DNA from 2 places in the Nocardia sp. A7 genome. Region 2 is predicted to be linked to the other one. Evidence: riboswitches for the same ligand, from Rfam matches in the RefSeq annotation. Region 2 holds a riboswitch; the other holds the start of a gene.
The links. A riboswitch is a leader RNA that binds a small molecule or an ion and turns the genes downstream of it on or off. The one in region 2 is predicted to bind thiamine pyrophosphate.

Region 1 (10,222 bases), on a different contig from region 2:
TCCTGCTGTCAGATGCGGGTCTGGTGATCGCGGAACCGGGGGAGCGGCGCAGAGTGCGCTACCGCCTCGACTCCGCCCCCATGCAAGTGGCCCAGCAGTTCCTGGCCGCCATGGCCCGCGACTGGGACGGTCCATTCGACGCCCTCCGAAGACATCTGGATGGCTGAACCGAAGGAAAAGCAATGAGCGACAACAACTTCACCGCGACCACCAACGTCGACGCCACGCCCGCGGAGGCGTTCGCGGCGATCAACAATGTTCGCGGCTGGTGGAACGAAACGATCGAAGGCACCACGGGCACCGTGGGCGACAGCTACCGCTTCGAGGTCCCTGGCGCGCATCGCTGCACGATGACCACCACCGAGTCGATCCCCGGCAAGCGTCTGGTCTGGCACGTCACCGACAGCCACATCTCCTTCATCGAAGACACCGCCGAATGGGAGGACACCGACGTGGTTTTCGACATCGTCGAACGCGACGGTGGCACCGAAATCCGTTTCACCCATGTGGGTTTGCGCCCGGCCGACGAATGCTACGAGGTGTGCGCCAATGCCTGGGGCGGCTACATCACCAAGAGCCTGCACGATCTGATCACCACCGGCACCGGTGACCCGTTCCGCACCGACAGCACCTTCGATTCCGAACTGCTCAAGCACGGCAACACCGACCTGGTGAAGCCGCGTCCCTAGCGCGGTGCCAGCAGCAGCGTCTGGGTGCTGCGGCCCAGTGGCCCGGTCTCGTCGAAGAGCGCCGATTCGGCGAGGCCGATGCCGTGCGGTTGCGGATGGGTGACCGCGTCCAGGCACACCCATTCGCCGACCGGCTGTCGGTGCAGGGTGACAGTCAGGTCGGTATTGATGAACAGGTATTTCGACCAATCTAGGACGGCACTCACACCGTTGCCGGAATCAGCGGCGGCGAGTGCGCGCTCGAGCGGGCTCGGGGTGGTGCCTGCCACGATCGGATACTTCAACCGAATCCAGCAGACCGCGGGACCCGGCTCACCGAAAGACCCGGTAGCGAAGCGATATTCGATGCCGGTGTGGAATCCGATCTCGTGATCGGTCGGGAACGACGACGGCTCCGACGCGGTGGGCAGCGGCCGATTACCGGTGGGCAGGAACTCCGTTGGCAGGTCGAGCGCGGGCTCGGCCAGCTTGAGCCGCCACGCCGTGGCCTGCATCACCGGCCCACGCTCCGACGACAACGTCGCCTCGACCAGTTCGACACTGCGCCCTGACCGCACCACCTTCGCCCGCGCGGTCAGCGGAGCCAGCGGCACCGGCCCCAGAATCTCGACGGCGACCCGCCCGACCTGAAATCCCGGCCGCGGCTCGCACCGCTCGATCACGTGCCCGAGCAGCGCCGAGGGCGGTCCCGCGTGTTGGGCGTCCGGCGACCACGGGCCGCGCGTCAGCTCGGTCGAGATGTACCGATTCGGGTCGGCGGGGTCGGTGAGATAGAAGGCATCGGACACCTCGCCGACGTTACCCCGACCTGCTCGCTGCCCGCCCGGTCGGCCCGGGCGGGCAGCACCGGGTCAGACGACCGGCAGATATACCTTGTTGCCCTGGTCGGCGAACTCGGCGGACTTCGCCGCCATGCCGGCCTCGATGGCGGCCACATCGGTCAGGCCCTGTTTCTCCGCGTACTCGCGGACATCGGCGGAGATGCGCATCGAGCAGAACTTCGGACCGCACATCGAGCAGAAGTGGGCGGTCTTGGCGGGTTCGGCGGGCATGGTTTCGTCGTGGTACTCGCGGGCCGTGTCCGGGTCGAGCGAGAGCGCGAACTGGTCGTGCCAGCGGAATTCGAAACGGGCCTTGGACAATTCGTTGTCGCGGTCCTGGGCGTGCGGGTGTCCCTTGGCGAGGTCGGCGGCGTGGGCGGCGATCTTGTAGGTGATCACGCCGACCTTGACGTCGTCGCGGTTGGGCAAGCCGAGGTGCTCCTTGGGGGTGACGTAGCAGAGCATCGCGGTGCCCGCCTTGGCGATGATCGCGGCGCCGATGGCCGAGGTGATGTGGTCGTAGGCGGGCGCGATATCGGTGGCCAACGGCCCGAGGGTGTAGAACGGCGCCTCGTCGCACAGCTCTTCCTCGAGACGCACGTTCTCGACGATCTTGTGCATCGGCACGTGACCGGGGCCTTCGATCATCACCTGCACGCCATAGGATTTCGCGATCTTGGTGAGCTCGCCCAGGGTTCGGAGTTCGGCGAACTGGGCCTCGTCGTTGGCGTCGGCGATGGACCCGGGACGCAGGCCGTCGCCGAGGGAGAAGGTCACGTCGTACTTCGCGAGAATCTCGCACAGTTCCCGGAAGTGCGTGTACAGGAACGATTCCTGGTGATGCGCCAAACACCAAGCGGCCATGATGGATCCGCCGCGCGAGACGATGCCGGTGACGCGCTTGGCGGTGAGCGGGATATAGCGCAGCAGCACGCCCGCGTGCACGGTCATGTAGTCGACACCCTGCTCGCACTGCTCGATCACGGTGTCGCGGTACATCTCCCAGGTGAGCTGGGTGGGATCACCGTTCACCTTCTCGAGCGCCTGGTAGATCGGGACGGTGCCGATCGGGACCGGCGAATTGCGCAGAATCCACTCACGGGTCTCGTGGATGTTCTTGCCGGTGGACAGGTCCATGATGGTGTCGGCACCCCAGCGGGCCGCCCACACCATCTTCTCGACCTCTTCGGCGATCGACGACGACACCGCCGAGTTGCCGATATTGGCATTGATCTTGACCAGGAACTTCTTGCCGATGATGGTCGGCTCGAGCTCCGGGTGGTGGTGGTTGGCCGGAATCACCGCACGACCGAGCGCGACCTCGTCGCGCACCAGCTCGGGCGAGACACCCTCGCGGGCGGCGATGAATCGCATCTCGGGGGTGATGATGCCCTGGCGAGCCCAGTGCAGTTGAGTACGCGGGCCTTCGACGGTGGGCCTGTCCCATTCGTCGCGCAGTTTCGGCAGGCCGGTTTCGAGGTCGATCACCGCGTTGTCGTCGGTGTACGGGCCGCTGGTGTCGAAGACATCGAAGTGGTCGCCGTTGGTGAGATTGATGCGGCGAACCGGGATGCGCAGGCCGTCAACCTCCTGGTAGTGCTTGACGCTGCCCCGGATCGGACCGGTGGTGACGGTGTCGACCGTCCCGTCAGAAGACGTGCTCGAGCCCATGATTGTTTCTCCCTACGCCGGCATTACCCGGTCAGGTTCATACGGTCGACGGCCCTGACGCCCGATTGGGCTAGCCGTCCTCTCAGCCCGCTGGTGCGAGCCCCCGTTCGTGTGAATTGCCCCGCCGACGTTACCCGCAGGTGTTCGCGACCCGCCCGGGGATGGACCGGACGGATCGCGCGCCAGGCTCGTTACACCGACGCCGAGTCGAGCTGTTTCGGCGCGTCATGGGTGGTGTCCTCGGCTTCATCGAGCCCGAACTTGTTGTGCAGCATCGCGAGTGGCTTCGGTGCCCACCAGTTCCAGGTGCCCATCATCCGCATGAGCGCCGGTGCGAGCAGGCCGCGGATGACCGTCGCGTCGCTGATCACCGCGAGTGCGCACCCGAGGCCGAACAGCTTCATCATCGACACACCGGAGGTGGCGACGCCGAGGAACACGATGCTCATCAGCAAGGCGGCGGCGGTGAAGATGCGCCCGGTGCGGGCCACGCCCATCGCGACGGCCTCGGTATTGCCCTCGGTGGTCTTCGGCCCGGCCAGCCATTCCTCGCGGATCCGGGAGAGCAGGAAGACCTCGTAGTCCATGGACGCACCGAAGGCCAGGCTGAACATCAGGATCGGCATGGCCAGGTTGAGGGTGCCGGTGGCGGTGAAGCCGAGCAGCCCCGACAGGTGGCCTTCCTGGAAGATCCACACCATCGCGCCGAACGTCGCCGCCAGCGACAGGATGTTGAGGATCAGTGCCTTGATCGGCAACACCACGCTGCCGGTGAACAGGAACAGCAGCACCAGCGTGGTGAGCGCGATCAGCGCGCCCGCCAGTGGCAGTTTGCCGGTGATCGCGTTCACCGAGTCCTGGTTGAGTGCGGCCGGGCCGGTGATCAGGGCTTTCGATGGGGCGGCAACGGCGCGCAAGGTGTCGAGTTGGGTGCCGCCCGCGTCGGAGTAGGGGTCGAGTGAGGTGGCGACCGACAGGTAGGCGCCGTGCTGCGCGTCCGTCATCTCGGGCACGCCCGCGGCCACCCGCATCCCGTTGCGGTACACCGCCGCGCTGCTGAGCACGGCAGGCACGTCGGGCACCTTGGACAGATCGCGCGCGTAGGTATCGAGCTCTGCTGCGCTGCCACGGAATTCGGGCAGCACAATGGTCGCGCTCGAGGCGAGGTCGGCGTCGAACTCGGTACGCAGGATGTCGCCGACTTCGCGACTGGCGACGCCGGTGGGCAGCGACCGGTCGTCGGGGTAGCCGAACTGGACCCCGAGGAACGGCGAACCGAGCAGCAGCAGGAACGCGGTGGTGGCCAGCGCGATCGACATCGGCCGTTTCATCACCGCGACGACGAGGCGGTACCAGAACGTCTGGCGCGGTTGTTTTTCCGTCCGCGGAGCCAGCCGGAACAGTCGCCGCATCGGTGCGCGCAGGTCGCCCGCGTCGATGCGGTGGCCGACCAGGATGAGCAGCGCGGGCAGCACGATCACCGCGGCGGCCGCGGCGGCGGCGACCACGGCGATGCCCGCGTAGGCGAACGACTTGAAGAAGTACTGCGGGAACACCAGCAGCGCCGACAGCGAGAGCGCGACGACAAGTGCCGAGTACACGACCGTGCGACCGGCGGTCTGGATCGCGCGGGTCACCGCGGCCGTCGGCGTGGCGCCCCCGGTCAATTCCTCGCGATACCGGCTGACGATGAACAGGCTGTAGTCGATCGCCAACGCCAGTCCGAGTGCCGTGGTCATGTTCAGCGCGAAGATCGACACATCGGTCAGGGCGGTGAGCACGCGCAGAATGCCCAGCGACGCCGCGATGGCGAACAGCCCGATCGCGATCGGCAGCGCGGCGGCCATGAGACTGCCGAACACCAGGGCGAGCAACAGACCGGTGATCGGGATCGCGATCGCCTCGGCGATGATCAGATCCTTGCTGATCTGGGTGTTGATATCGGCGAACGAAGCGGCCAGCCCGCCGGCCTTGACAGTGACCGGACCGCTCTCGACCTGCAGTTCCTCGCTCAGCATCGCCGCCCGAACGGGCAGCTCGGCATCGTCGCCCTCGATACTGGCCAGGATCAGCGCGTGCTTGCCGTCCTTGCTGAGCATCGCCTGTTTGAGGTCGGGCCGCGCGGTCCAGTACGACTGCACGCCGCTGACGATCTCGGGATGTGCGTCGAGGACGGCGATCGCATGGTCGGCCGCCGAGCGCGCGGCACCGGAGTCGGCCACGTCCTCGGTGGAGATCGTCAGGATGTAATTGGGCTCGCTGCCAGGGAAATGGTCGCTGAGATATTGGCTGGCCTGCACCGAATCGAGATCATCGGTGACGAATCCGCCCGATTTCATGTGCGAGTTCACCGTGGCGCCGATCGCGCCACACAGGACCATCAGTAACAGCGCGACCGCGACCACCCACCGTGGTCGGGCAACGGCGGTGCGGGCGATTCTCGTCAACATCGTCGGGCCTTTTGTCGGGAACTGCTGGAAACGTTCGAACCGTCACCGTATCCCGCGCCCGAATCTGCCCGATACCGCCTCGGGGCGGAGATGGATCGAGTACCATTTCCGCCCCTGGGTGGACGCTACCGCGGACCCGCTGTGGTTGACCCGTGCGCGGGCAGGATTCGTCCGCTGACCCTCCCGAGGCCGATCGGTCTCCCGTCCGTACCGGGGGCGGTGGCCGTGATCGTCACCTCGTCGCCGTCGGCAAGGAATGTGCGCTGCTGATCGTCCACGGTGATGGGTTGCGTTCCACCCCAGGACAGTTCGATGAAGGAGCCGCGTTGAGTCGGCTCGGGGCCGGAGATGGTGCCGGAGGCGTAGAGGTCGCCGGGGCGGATCGAGGCGCCGTTCGCGGTGAGGTGGGCCAACATCTGAGCGGGGGACCAGTACATCCGTGCGTAGGGCGGGCGGGCGACGACCTCGCCGTTCCAGGCGACGGACAGGTCGATGTCGAGGCCGAAGTCGCCGACGCCGCGCAGGTACGGGAGGGGTTCGGGGTCCTGTGTCGGCAGCGGTACGCGGGCCTCGGTCAGCGCGGCAAGCGGCGTGATCCAGGCCGAGATCGAGGTGGCGAAGGACTTACCGAGGAACGGGCCGAGTGGTTGGTACTCCCACGCTTGGATATCGCGCGCCGACCAGTCGTTGACCAGGGCGACACCGAAAACATGCTCGGTGAATTCGTCGATGGTGACCGGTGCGCCGAGGACGGACCCGGTGCCGATGACGAAGCCCAGTTCGGCCTCGATATCCAGCCGCTCGGACGGACCGAAATCTGTTGTGCCGGAACCTGTTCGGCGTTGTCCTCGGGGCCGGATGATCGGCGTATCCGACACGACGACGGTGCCTGCCCGGCCGTGATAACCCACCGGCAGATGCCGCCAATTCGGCAGCAGCGGTGCACTGTCCGGACGGAAGAGTCTGCCGAGATTGGTGGCGTGGTCGATGCTGGCGTAGAAATCGACGTAGTCGCCGATCCGCACCGGCAGCGCCATGCGCACCGAAGACACGGGATACACGGCATCGACCGGCAGCGCGGTATCGGCGAACGCGCGCAATCTTTCGCGGACCTCGCGCCAACGGCTGGGACCCTGCGCGAGAAAGGCATTCATCTCGGGTCGCGCGAACACCGAATCATTCAGTAGCGCAGCCAGATCGAGCACCGTATCGCCCAACCGGCAACCGACTCGGAAATCGCCGTCGGGCGGTGCGAAAACACCGTAGGGCATATTCTCCGGCCCGAACAGCGAGTCCGCGGGTACCTCGACGCGCAACCGCTCCGCGTCGCTCATGCCACTCATCCGAGCCCCGGCCCACGACCTGACCACGTCCACGCATAGGCGGGATCCTCACAGGCCAGCGCCCCTTCGCCGAGCTGTAGCGGCCGGAACGTATCCACCATCACGGCCAGTTCGTCGAAGAAGTCCGCCCCGATGCTGCGTTCGTAAGCGCCCGGCTGTGGGCCGTGCGCATAACCACCAGGGTGCACCGACACCGAACCCTGGGTGATGCCGGACCCCCTGCGCGCCTCATAGTTTCCGCCGCAATAGAACATGATCTCGTCGGAATCCACATTCGAGTGGTAGTACGGCACGGGAATCGACAGTGGGTGATAGTCGACCTTGCGCGGCACGAAATTGCAGATGACGAAATTGGTGGCCTCGAAGGCCTGATGCACCGGCGGTGGCTGATGCACGCGGCCGGTGATCGGTTCGAAATCGGCGATATTGAAGGTGTACGGGTACAGGCAGCCGTCCCAGCCGACGACATCGAACGGATGCGTCGCGTACGTCATCCTGGTGCCGATCACCTCGTTGCCCGCGCGATGCTTGACCAGCACCTCCACGTCGGTCTCCTCGACGAGCAGCAATTCGAGTGGGCCGTACAGATCTCGCTCGCAGTACGGCGAATTCTCCAGCAGCTGACCGAATTTCGACAGATAGCGCTTCGGCGGGGTGATGTGACTCGACGCCTCGATCACATACGCGCGCAACGGTTCCTCGCCCATCGGCAGCCAGCGGTGGGTCGTCGCCCGCGGCATGAGAACCTGGTCGCCTCGGCGTACCGGCAGGATCCCGAAGACGCTTTCCACCACGGCCGCACCGGATTCCACGTACACCAGTTCGTCGCCGATGGCATTGCGGTACAGCGGGGACGCGCCCTTGGCGACCACGTACGAGATCCGCACATCGGCATTGGCCAGCAGCAGCCTGCGCCCGGTGACCGGGTCGGTCGCCACCGCCGTATCGCCGGGGAACAGCAGGGGCAGCCGCAGATGCCGGTGGTGCAGTGGATGATTCGGCGTCAAGGTCTGGTCGGGCAGCTCCCAGACGGTCGCGTCGACGATCGCAGGCGGCAGGGCGCGGTGATAGAGCAGCGAGGAGTCCCCGGAGAAGCCCTCCTCGCCCATCAGCTCTTCGTAACAGAGGTTGCCCCGCTCATCCCGATGCTGCGTATGCCGCTTCGGCGGCACCGCACCAACCCGGCGATAGAACATCGGCTGAACCTCCCGCTACGTCGCAGGCTGAAATTTCTCCCTCCAACGTAACCGAGAACGCGCGGAAAATCCGTCAGAATTCCGCGATCACCGGAGCATGATCGCTGGCGCCCTTGCCCTTGCGTTCCTCGCGGTCCACCGACGCGTCCTTGATCTGGTCGGCGAGGGCGGGGGAGGCGAGGATGAAGTCGATGCGCATGCCCTCCTTGCGGGGGAAACGCAGCTGGGTGTAGTCCCAATAGGTGTAGACGCCGGGGCCGGGGGCGAACGGGCGCATCACATCGCGGAAGCCGAGGTCGAGCACGGCCTGGAAGGCCTCGCGTTCGGGCGCTGAGGTGTGGGTCTTGCCGATGAACAGTTCCGGCGCCCAGACATCGTCGTCGGTGGGGGCGATATTCCAGTCGCCGACCAGCGCGATCTTCGCCTCGGGGTCCTCGGCCAGCCAGCCAGCCGCCTTCGCGTGCAAGGTTGAGAGCCAGTTCAGTTTGTAGGTGTAGTGCGGGTCGGCGAGCGCGCGCCCGTTGGGGACGTAGAGGCTCCACACCCGCACCCCGCCGCAGGTCGCGCCGAGCGCGCGCGCTTCGACCACCGGCGATTCGATCAGCGAATCGCCGGCGTCCTTGTCGAAGCCGGGCTGATCGGGAAACGCGAACTCGACATCGGTGAGCCCGACCCGCGACACGATCGCGACCCCGTTCCACTGATTGAGCCCCACATGCGCCACCTCGTACCCCGCGGCCTCGAACTGTTCGAAGGGGAACTGATCGTCACGGCACTTGGTCTCCTGCAACGCCAGCACATCGATGTCGTGGCGGTCCAGAAACGCGATCGCCCGATCGACGCGGGACCGGATCGAGTTGACGTTCCAGGTGGCGAGACGCACGGTGGCGGTTGTCCTTTCGAAGCTAATGATTCTGCGGGGCGGCGTAGCGGTAGGCGTGGTGTTCGATGAAGCCGAGTTCGCGGTAGAGGGCCAGTGCGCCGGCGTTGCCCACCTCCACCTGGACGTAAGCGTGGCTGGCGCCCTGCTCGGCGCCCCAGCGGATCAGTTCGGCGCACAGCAGCGCGCCGAGGCCTTTGCGGCGGTGCGCGGTCGCCACGGCCACACAGGTCAGGCCGACCCAGCGTCGGCCGTCGGGGGCGGTGGTCACCGCGCCGCGGCCGATGGACAGGGGTTCGGGCAGGCCGAGTGAGGCGAAACCGAGGGTGCCGTCCAAGACCGAGGTGAGCACCGCGAAATCCGGTTCGCGCACGGACGGGTCGAGGGGGATCTCGCCACGGTAGCGATGAGTGCGCAGCCAGCCGTCCTCAGGCTCGCCGGCGATGCGTACCATCGACGGTCCTTGCGGCAGCACGAAATTCGCGATGTCGAGCCCGAGGACAACGGTCTCGCTCCAGGTGTTCCAGGTCGGCGGGACGGGCGCGAGCCGGTCGGGCAGCTGTAGCAGCAGCGGCAACCCCTGACTCGTGTACCAGTCCGCGATCTCGCGCATGGTGTCGATCGACAACACCGCTGGCACACCCGACTCACCCAGCGGCACCGCCGAATTCGCGCGCCCGGTGTAACCGTTACCCGCCCGGACGAGCCAACCGTCGATCCACAGATGCGCGCTGCCTGGCCAGGCCATCGCCGCCGCGGTCTCCAGCGACCGGATCTCCTTGGTGCGAATAGGCCTCGGCCCCAGCGCTTTCAGCGCGACAACGCGATCAGCCGACACCGAGACCAACTCGCCCTCGGCGGTCCGCACCGACGGCGGCGTCAGTGACACCAGTTCGCCGATCACATCGGTGAGCGGCTGGGGATAACCCGCGGGCAGCTGGTACCGCATCACCACGCGCCGCCCGAGTGGAATGTCAGTCGTCATGGCCGAAGGGGTCGGGGACGGTGCCCGGGATCCAGCTCAAACCCGGTGTGCCCCAGCCGTTTCGCTTGATGGCCTTCTTGGCGGCCCGAGCATTGCGGCCGATCAGCACGTCGACGTAGAGGAAGCCGTCGAGGTGGCCCACCTCGTGCTGGAGCATGCGCGCGAAGAAGCCGGTGCCCTCGAGTTC
Region 2 (10,222 bases):
GCTGAGCAAGTTGATGGGTGTCTCCGCGCCCGCCGTCACCTACCTGGTCGAGCGCATGATCGAAGCCGGACACCTCCAACGCGTACCCGACCCGACGGATCGTCGGCGAGTCCATCTGAGCTATACCGACCAGGGCATGTTCGTCGCGTCCGGATTTTTCGGCCCCCTCGGTGCGCGCACCCGGGCCGCCCTGGCCGCCCTCCCCGATGCCGACCTGGCCGCGGCCCACCGCGTACTCGTCGGCGTCACGGCCGCACTACGCGAGTTCTTCGCCGAGCTACCGGAGCCGGGGCAGGCTCCCGAATAACTGGCGACGGCACCGCCCCGAGGCGTGGAAGTGTGATCTGACGTCGGCGCGGACACGCTTCGGCAACGCCGAGGACACGACACCTGGTTCTCCGGGCGAATGGGAGAAATGATCGAACACAGCCGGTGTCACTCCCCGGCCAACGGCACTACGTGGAGGTTCGTGCGATGTGGAACGCGATTGTTCAGATCTGTGGATTCTTGATCATCGGCGCGGTGGTCGGTGTCCTCGCCAGGATGCTGAAACCGGGCAAGGAGAACATGAGCATGGGCATGACCCTGGTGCTCGGCATGGCCGCGGCCCTGATCGCCGGCGTGATCGCCAGCCTCATCGGCGTCGGCTCCATCACCGAACTCAACTTCTGGGGCTTCGTGCTCGCGGTGATCGCCGCGGTGGTGCTGCTGTTCGCGGTCGAGTCGATGGGCGCCCGTAAACACCCACCTGTCGCCTGAGCCGGAGAGCGAGTCGGTTCCGTCCAGCGCCCGATGCGGGCGATGGTCGATGCGGTGGGCACACGCGGAAGGGTCGCCCTCGGCACCGCGCCGCACGATGAGGCGGGGGCTTCCAGGGTCAGGTGATATCGCATGTTCGATACCGATGTGCTGATCGTCGGCGCAGGTCCAGTACGCGACCGAGCGGATCCTGCGCCGACACCTGGAGTCGCTGGGTACGCGTGTCGAGCGCGGGGTCCGGCTCGTCGGGTTCACCCAGGACGAGGACGGCGTCGATGCCGTGCTCGCCGGACCCGAGGGCGAGCACACGGGTGCGGGCGCGGTATCTGGTGGGCTGCGACGGCGCGCACAGCACCGTCCGCAAGACGCTGGGACTGACGTTCGAGGGTGCGGCTTTCGCCGAGCAGCACCCGCCCACGGGTGCCCAGGGCATGAACACCGGTATCCAGGACGCCCAAAACCTCGCGTGGAGGCTCGCGCTGGCTGTCGCGGAGGTCGCCGCGCCGTCGTTTTACATCGACAACACGTGTGACACCGCCACTCTCACCGAGCTGGAACGCCACGTCGAGCTGCTGCGGAAACTGACCGACGACTACCTCGACACCTACCTCGTCGCGAGCCCGACGGCCACCCTCGGCTCGACGATCCTCCCGGTCATCCGCGACAGCGGCGGCGACTTCGCCCGGCGATATCGCTGCGCGGCCGGTGCGGCCTACATCGTCCGCCCCGACGGTTACCTCGGCTACGCCGCCTCGCCCGCCTCCTCGGACGACCTCGTCCGTCATGTCGAGTCGACCTTCGCCCCGGCACCCGAGAGCATCCTGGGGATCGCCTGATCCCGCGCTCGCGCCGAACAGCTACCACCGTGACCGGCGTTACCCGAGGAACCGGGTGTGGCCCGCGTGTCGGTGGTCGCTGCTAGTGTCGGTCGAGTTCTGACACGGGGTGTCTCGCGACCGCGAGGCTGAGAACAGACCCGATGAACCTGTTCAGGTAATGCTGACGAAGGGATGTCACGGTGTTGCACGTCCACACCACGAATACAGGCCTGTTCACCGATCGCCTCTGGGACCGGACCAAAGTCCTGCGCAGTGCGATCGACGACCTGGAATTCCTGCGCCACCTCGGTGCGGGCACTTTGCCGCTCGAGGTGTTCCGCACCTACATCGAGCAGGATTCGCTCTATCTCACCGGGTATGCGAAGGCGCTGGCGATGCTCGCCGCCAAGTCGCCGGACCCGCGGACCGCGGCCTTCTGGGCGACCTCGTCCGCGAATGCCGCCGCTGTCGAGTCGGCCATGCACGATCAGCTGCTCACCGGTGGCGCGCTGCCCCCGCGGCAGGGCGAGCCGGAGCATTCGCAGACCTGCCTGGCCTACGTCTCCTATCTGATCGCCGCCGCCGCGACCGAGTCCTACGCCGTCGCCGCGGCGGCCGCGCTGCCCTGTTTCTGGATCTATGCCGAAGTGGGCCGCGACCTGGCCGAGAGCGCCGCCAAGGTGATCGCCGCCGACCCCGCCCACCCGTACGCCCAGTGGGTCACCACCTACGGCGCGGCGGAGTTCCAGCAGTCCGCGGCCACGGCTCGAGCCCTTGTCGATGCCGCTGCCGAGTCGGCGAGCGAGCAGGAGCGGGCGGCGATGGAGCAGGCATTCATCCTCGCCGTGCGCTACGAGTTGATGTTCTGGGACACCGCCCTGCATCCGCAGCCCTGGCCTGCCGCATGAGCGGGCGTCTTCGCCGCGCGCTCGCGGTCCTGGCCACCACCGTCGCCACGCTGTCGCTGGTCACCGCCTGCGGTTCGGGCGGCGACTCCGATCACACCATCCGGTTCGCACTTGACTGGACGCCGAATACCAACCACACCGGGCTCTACGTCGCGTTGCAGCGCGGCTACTTCGCCGACGCCGGTCTGGATGTGCAGGTTCTGCCGTACAACAACACCTCGGTCGACACGATGATCGATGCCGGAAACGCGGAATTCGGGATCAGTACCCACAATTCGTCGACCTTCGCCCGCGCGTCGGGTGCGCGGGTCAAGTCGGTACTCGCCCCGCTACAGCACTGGGCCACGGGCATCGGGGTGCGTGCCGACCGCGCCGATCTCGCGAGGCCGAAGGACCTCGACGGCAAGACCTACGCCGGTTTCGGCGATCCGGGCGAGCGGGAAGCACTACAGCAGGTCATCCGCAACGACGGTGGCACCGGCGATTTCACCTCGGTGATGCTGGGTTCGTCGGCGTACGAAGCGGTCTACTCCGGCAAGGCGGACTTCACCGTCTCGTATCTGGCGTGGGAAGGGATCGAGGCGCAACACCACGGCACCCCGATGCGGTACTTCCGCTACACCGACTTCGGTTTCCCTGACTCCTACGCGATCGTGATCGACGCCAACGAGGGCTGGCTGGCCGAGAACCCGGACCGCGCCGCGAAATTCGTGCAGGCGCTGCAACGCGGCTACCAGTTCGCCGCGGACAATCCGGACGCGGCGGCCCAGGATCTCCTCGACGCCAATCCGGGCGCGTTCAACGACGAGGCGCTGGTCTTCGAGAGCCAGCGCATGCTGGCCGACCAGTTCATGAAGGACGCCGGGGGCAAGGTGGGCACCCAGACGGTGGAGCAGTGGTCGGCGAATTCCAGCTTCCTGTACCGGGGTGGTCTGCTGACCGGCCCCGACGGGAAGCCGCTGACCACCGAACCCGACTGGTCGACATATTTCACCGATGAGTACCTCGCCAACCCGTGAGCTGTCCGTAGCCGCGTCACCGCTGGTCCCCACCGGTGACGACGGCGGGACGGCTGGCTGGGCGGGAATCCGGTGGGCGGTGCCGCCTTTCGTCACGGTGGCGGCGCTCGTCGCGATCTGGCAGGTCTATGTCACGAGCAGTGGTGTCCGTCCGCAGGTGCTGCCGTCACCGCTGCGGGTCGTCCAGCAGGGTTGGGCGCACCGCGACGAGATCGGTTCGCATGCGGCCGCCACCCTGCAGGTGACACTGGTCGGGTTCGCGGTGTCGCTGAGTCTGGCGTGGGTGCTGGCGGTGGTCGTCGACTTCTCGCCGTGGCTGCGGCGTGCGTTGGTGCCGCTGTTCGTCGCGTCGCAGACCGTGCCGATCGTCGCGATCGCACCGTTGATGATCATCTGGTTCGGGTTCGGGCTGCTGCCGAAGATCTTGGTGGTCGCGCTGGTCACCTTCTTCCCGATGGCCATCGGCCTGATCGAGGGATTCGCCGCGGCCGACCGTGACGCGGGCGCGCTGCTGCGCAGCATGGGCGCCTCCCGGCTGCAGGTGTTCCGTTATGTGCGATTGCCGTCCGCGCTGCCGCGGTTCTTCACGGCGCTGCGGATCGGCATCACCTACGCGGTTGTCGGCGCGGTGTTCGCCGAGTACGTCGGCGCGAGCGTCGGTCTCGGCATCTATATGAGCCTGCAGAAGAATTCGTTCCGCACCGACCTGGTGTTGGCCGCGGTGCTGGTCACGGCACTGCTGAGCATCACCCTCTACCTGTCGACGTTCGCGATCGAACGCCTCGTCGCGCCCTGGTCGCGAGCAGAGAGCAGGAGCCGACATGACTGACGCCGGGGGCGACCGCATCGTCGTCGACCAGCTCACCAAGTCGTTTCCGCAGCCCGGTCGGGGCAGCCCTGATCTCGCGGTGCTCGGCGGGGTTTCGTTCACGGTCCGATCGGGTGAGTTCGTCACCGTCATCGGGCCGAGTGGTTGCGGCAAGAGCACCGTGTTCAACATGCTGGCAGGACTCGACTCCCCCGACTCCGGCAGCGTCGGCTTCCGCGCTACCGACGGTGAGGACACCGCATCGCACTGCGCCTACATGCCGCAGAAGGACCTGCTGTTCCCCTGGCGAACCGTCCTCGACAACACCATCCTCGGTTTGCGCGTGCAGGGAGTCCCGAAAACCGAGGCCCGGCGCCGCGCGCGCGAACTGTTCCCGGTGTTCGGCCTGTCCGGTTTCGAGGACGCCCGACCGTCCCAACTGTCGGGCGGGATGCGACAGCGGGCCGCCCTGCTGCGGACCGTGGTCCAGGAGCGCGAACTGCTGCTGCTCGACGAACCCTTCGGCGCGCTCGACTCACTGACCCGTACCGAGATGCAGTCGTGGTTGCAGGAGGTCTGGCAGCGCTACCGCTGGATGGTGCTGATGATCACCCATGATGTCCGTGAGGCGGTGTATCTGTCGGACCGCGTGCTCGTCCTGTCGGCGCGCCCGGCCACCGTCCGCCACGAACTGCGCATCGACCTGCCGAGGCCGCGCGAGTTGTCCACGATCACCGCCCCCGAATTCGTCGCGCTGGAAGAGGAACTCCTCGCGATCCTGCACGAGGAGTCGCGTCGGGCCTTCACCGAACAGCGGTAGGTGTGGTCCACGTTCAGGAAGGCTGGATCCGACCGGTTCGACGCCCGCCTGCCCGTGCGTTCTCCAGGTATTGCATCACCCAGCCCGCGCTGACGCCGTGCACGATCACGGACAGCACGATCGTGAACGCCACGATCGCCCATAACGCACCGGCCTCCGCGCTGAGGTCTGCCTGGGTCAGCCCGTACGCGAGGTAGTAGATCGAACCGATTCCACGGACACCGAACAAGGCCGTGATAACGCGCTCCTTGGGCTCCATCACGTCATATCGCAGCAGCGCGAGCCACCCCGCGACAGGCCGAACGACGAAGACCAGGAGCACGCCGACCGCGACTCCCTGCCAGGAAAGAGCGGCCAGCAGACCCGTGGTGAGGGCCGCACCGAGCAGCAGTAGAACGACCAGGGTGAGGACATGTTCGAGCTGTTCGACCAGCGTGTGCATCTGTTCGTGGTATTCGCTGTCGCGCTCGATACGGCGCACAGCGATCGCGCACACGAACACGGCGAGAAATCCGTAGCCGCCGACGAGTTCGGTGAGCCCGTACACCGCGAACACCGCGGCCAAGGCGACGATCGGTTCCCCGCGGTCGGCAAGTCGTGCGTCCTTGATCGGGAATCGGAACAAGCCACGACCGAGCACGTTCCCGACGATCCCGCCGATGAGGATGCCGACCGCGATCTTGCCGACGAGTTCCCAGGCGAACCAACCGACGAACCAGGTCTGGACCGAACCTTTGGTCGCGAGAAAGATCGCCAGATAGACGAACGGGAAGGCCAGGGCGTCGTTGAGGCCCGCTTCCGACGTGAGGGCGAAACGGACTTCATCGTCCTCCTCAGTCGAACCGGCGCCACCCGTTGTCGGGCCCTCGACCTGCACATCCGCGGCAAGCACCGGGTCCGTGGGTGCCAGCACAGCCGCCAGCAGAGCTGCCGCGGCAGGCGTCAGCGCTGCCGCCCACCACCCGAACACCGCTACCGCCGCGATACACAGCGGCATGGTGATCAGCAGCAGACGCCAGGTCGAGCCCCAAGTACGCCAATTCAGGGGGCGGTCGATCGCGAGCCCGACACCCATCAGCGCCACGATCACACACAGCTCCGCCAGGTGCTCGATCACAGTGGGATGAGACAAGGGCGACACCGTTTGCAATCCGCTGGGTCCGATCACGAGCCCACCGATGGCCCCGACTCCCAACATGAGCATCGGAGCGGTGATCGCCCGGTCCTTGAAGATTCGAGGAAGCGTCGCGGCCAACAGCAGTGCGATTCCGGCTGCGAGGTACAGGCGTTCGATATCGAAAGTGGTCATCGTTGTCGCCGCACCATTACCCCAGTCACTCGTCGTTCGGAATCAACCCGGATCTACCCGGTCGGCACCGTCCGAAACTGCGAGACCCGCACCGGAGCTGGCCCGGGCGTCAGGCGGTGAGCGTGGGGTAGTCGGTGTAGCCGCGGTGGTCGCCGCCGTAGAAGGTGGCCGGGACGGGATCGTTGAGCGCGGCACCGGCGCGAACACGGGCGGGTAGGTCGGGGTTGGCCAAAGCGGCAGCGCCGACGGTGATGACATCGGCTGTGCCGTTGTCGAGGTCGGCGATGCGGCTGTCGAGATCGGCCCCCGCGCGGTTCACGACCAGCCGCTCTGGCCAGATACCCCTGATCGTCCGCAGGAGCTTTTCGTCTCCGGCGTGGACCAGGTGCAGGTAGGCGAGGTCGAGCCCGGCCAGCTCGGTGACGAGGTGTGTGTAGAGCGCAGGGGTGTCGGTTTCGGTGATGTCGTTGAACGGGTTTGCCGGTGAGATACGGAATCCGGTGCGATCGGCACCGATTTCGGCGGCCACCGCCGCGGCGACTTCGAGGGGGAAGCGCGCCCGTCCGGTGATGGAGCCGCCGTATTCGTCCGCGCGCTGGTTGGCGTTGGTGCTGAGGAACTGATGCAGCAGATATCCGTTGGCACCGTGGATCTCGACGCCATCGGCTCCCGCGTCCATGGCCATGGCGGCCGCCACCCGGAACTCGTCGACGGTGCGCGCGATGGCGGCGGTGTCCAGTGCCACCGGTTGGGCCATGGGTTGCGGCCCGGCGGCGGTGAACATCATCGCCTCGGCCGCGATCGGTGACGGCGCGACCGGTGGGCGGCCGTGGGGTGTGTTGGAGGGATGGGAGACCCGGCCCACGTGCATCAGCTGGACGACGAACGCGGCATCGGACTCGTGGACTGCGGCGGCGACCCGTTTCCATGCCTCGACATGGGCGGGTTCGTAGCTACCAGGAGTGTTGAGGTAGCCCTGACCGTCAGGGGAAGGCTGGGTGCCTTCGCTGATGAGCATCGCGAACGAGGACCGCTGCTCGTAATAGGTGGCGGTCAGATCGGTGACTGTGCCGTCAGCAGCGGCGCGGCTGCGGGTCATCGGTGCCATGGCGAGGCGGTGTGGCAGGGCGATACTGCCCAGGTGTGCAGGTGTCCAGAGGATCTGGTCGTTCATGATAGCTCCTGAAGAAGAAGGCGGGGTCGGGGCAGTGATCTGAGACAGGTCGGCCGGCTGCGTCATCAGCCCGCCACCATCGCGGCGAGCAGCTCGATCCGCGACGGGCCGGGTTCCGGGTCGCCGCCGAGCTCCATGATCCGATCGAGTACGCCGGGTCGGGCCAGCGCTTCCTCGGGGCTGGTCAGTGCCGAACCGACATCACCGAACGCCCGCAGTACGTCTGGATCGCGCAACTTCGCGACCTCCAGCGCCTGACGCAGATTCCAGTTCGCGTCGTCGGTCTCATAGCCGACACCGACTTCATAAGGAATGGAAGCGATGTCGAGATCGATCTGCGCCAGACGATGCAGATCCCATGCCGCAGATGCCTGTTGGGCGGGCAGCAGCGTCGCATCGGTGAGCTCGGCGAACCGGAGCGCGAGCTTGTCCCGATCGCCGAAACCGACCTCCGCCAGCACATCCCGCAGCAACACTGCGTGTGCCATACCCATGGTGATGCCCATGCCGAACGTGGGATTCGTTGTCGCCCAAGCATCTCCGATACTGAGCAATCCGGTCGCGACCGGTTTGCCGTCGACGACGAAGCTCCGGTGCCGCGATTCCATGCCGGACATGGCCAGTACCCCGGTGATGGGCTCACCGTGGGAAGCCCAGTGCGCCATACCGGGATACAGGGCCGCGACTCGCTGCCAGACTTCCGGGTCGCTCAATGCCCGCATGGCGCGGTCCTTGGCGGAGACGAACAGGGCCAGTGCCCAGGTACCTTCGTCACCGGGAACGGTGGTCAGCGAGATGCTGTCGTGGTGCTCCAACGGCCAGGCCGCCTGCTGCGGATAGGAGCCGTCGGCCGAGCGGAAATAGCGGCTGTAGGCCAGGAAGCCGGTCTCGTGCCGATCGAGGACAGGCGCGGGAGCGCCGATGTCGACGAGCATCTTGCTCGCGGGAGAGTTGCGACCGAGTGCGTCGACGACCAGGTCGGCGTGGATGGACTCACCATGCGCGGTCAGCACGCCGGTGATGTGCGCGATCCCGGTCGGCGGTGTGGCATCGGTCAGGAATCCGGTGACCGGGGTGGTTCGGCGCACGGTGACCCCGGCGGCGGCCGCGGCGGCGGCGAGTCCCTGCTCGATGACCGGTCGGCGGGCGGCCAGGGTGTCGAATCGTTCATCGCCGGGTTTGCGGCCTCCGATGGCAGGCAGATCGTAGGCGCCGTCGAGCATGTTGTGCGTGCGTGCCCCCAGCGCCCGCAGCTCGGTGACTGCCTGCGGCAGTTCGCGGGAGAGCAGGGCGAACGCGCCCGGGAGCATGACGTGCGGATGCCGGAACTGGTTCACCCCTGGCCGTTTCCACTGGTCCCACGCCTGCTCGGCATCGGCACCGGGGGAACCGGAATCTCTGTCCAACACCGTGACTCGGTGGCCTTCGCGGGCCAGCAGCATGGCCGTGGTCAAGCCGGTCGGCCCGCTGCCGAGTACTACCACGTGCCTCTGCCGGTCTTCTTCGGTGGTTCGCATGATGTCTTTCCTTTGAGTTGTCGGGAGGAGGTCTGGCAACTGTCGGCCGGAACAGCGCTCAGTTCCCAGACCAAAAGGTGCTCAATAAAATTACGAATTCGGGCACCCCTGCCGAATCAGTCGAACGACTGCACCCTCGACTGCATCGAATGACTCGGTTACCTCGCCGCGTCGCGTTGATTTCGAGCACTGGTGAACAGTCGAACGGTCTGGGAAGTGAGCGGCTTCCGGGGTGACCATGGACTCCTCAGATCCACGCTGAAGGAGCCCGCAGAATGCACGCGATCAACTGGGTCGGGTTCTTCCCCGCCGCTGTACTCGTCTCACTCATTCCTGGGGCGAGCCAGATCCTTGGCCTGAACAATGCTGTGCGCCATGGCATTCGGTTCGCCATGGCCGGGGTGGGTGGTCGGCTGGCCGCCTTCGCCGTACTCGTCGCGTTGGTGGTGGCCGGACTCGGCACGACACTGGCGGCCTCGACAACCGCGCTGACCTCGATCAAGTGGGTAGGTGTCGCCTATCTCGCGTGGATCGGGATTCAGGGCCTGCGGCGCGCCTGGCGGCCCCGGCCCATCTCGGGACCGGGACCGAACGCGAGCGCGCTCCGATGGCGCGTGGTCGGAAACGAATTCGCAGTCGGAATCAGCAACCCGAAGGCACTGCTGCTGTTCGCCGCGTTGCTTCCCCAGTTCGCCGACGAATCGGCGGGCGAATTCGGCACGCAGCTCGCTCTGCTCGGCACGGCGTATGTCGGCATCGAATTGGTCGTCGGCCTTGGCTACGTCATTGTGGGCGGTCTCCTCGGAGCGACCGGTTTCTCCGCACGAACATCACGCCGGATCGATCTCGGCAGCGGAGTGTGCTTCTTCGGCTTGGCCGGGTTGCTCGCCGCGGACGGCATCTGAGCAGGTGCCGGCCTCAGCGCTGGACCAGGTCGCGGAGGGCGGCGCTGACAGTTCCGGGTTCCTCTTCGGCCATGAAGTGACCCGCGTCGACGGTGCGGTGGTCGAGGTTCGGTGCCCAGCTCGACCACAGCGCGGTGGCCTCATATCCGAGTGCGGCACCCCAGTCCTGCTGCATGACCGTCACC

Region 1: linked by a shared signal. The riboswitch ahead of thiC (phosphomethylpyrimidine synthase ThiC) and the one ahead of ACLJPD_RS11855 (TenA family protein) in region 2 are both predicted to bind thiamine pyrophosphate.

The regions. Positions count from the first base shown of each region.
Region 1 is NZ_JAJPWE010000001.1:1,718,437-1,728,658, reverse strand. Features, by position in the region: gene ACLJPD_RS07785 (ArsR/SmtB family transcription factor) at 1-167, shown strand, start outside; gene ACLJPD_RS07780 (SRPBCC family protein) at 183-689, shown strand; gene ACLJPD_RS07775 (thioesterase family protein) at 686-1,477, opposite strand; gene thiC (phosphomethylpyrimidine synthase ThiC) at 1,541-3,181, opposite strand; TPP riboswitch at 3,178-3,298, opposite strand; gene ACLJPD_RS07765 (MMPL family transporter) at 3,373-5,631, opposite strand; gene fahA (fumarylacetoacetase) at 5,757-6,965, opposite strand; gene ACLJPD_RS07755 (homogentisate 1,2-dioxygenase) at 6,971-8,170, opposite strand; gene ACLJPD_RS07750 (exodeoxyribonuclease III) at 8,244-9,053, opposite strand; gene ACLJPD_RS07745 (GNAT family N-acetyltransferase) at 9,076-10,035, opposite strand; gene ACLJPD_RS07740 (peptide deformylase) at 10,025-10,222, opposite strand, start outside.
Region 2 is NZ_JAJPWE010000002.1:82,569-92,790, reverse strand. Features, by position in the region: gene ACLJPD_RS11870 (MarR family winged helix-turn-helix transcriptional regulator) at 1-307, shown strand, start outside; gene ACLJPD_RS11865 (GlsB/YeaQ/YmgE family stress response membrane protein) at 475-759, shown strand; partial or broken gene ACLJPD_RS11860 (FAD-dependent monooxygenase) at 929-1,265, shown strand; TPP riboswitch at 1,691-1,787, shown strand; gene ACLJPD_RS11855 (TenA family protein) at 1,778-2,485, shown strand; gene ACLJPD_RS11850 (ABC transporter substrate-binding protein) at 2,482-3,504, shown strand; gene ACLJPD_RS11845 (ABC transporter permease) at 3,482-4,333, shown strand; gene ACLJPD_RS11840 (ABC transporter ATP-binding protein) at 4,326-5,132, shown strand; gene ACLJPD_RS11835 (cation:proton antiporter) at 5,146-6,441, opposite strand; gene ACLJPD_RS11830 (alkene reductase) at 6,551-7,615, opposite strand; gene ACLJPD_RS11825 (FAD-dependent oxidoreductase) at 7,681-9,132, opposite strand; gene ACLJPD_RS11820 (LysE family translocator) at 9,408-10,037, shown strand; gene ACLJPD_RS11815 (alpha/beta fold hydrolase) at 10,051-10,222, opposite strand, start outside.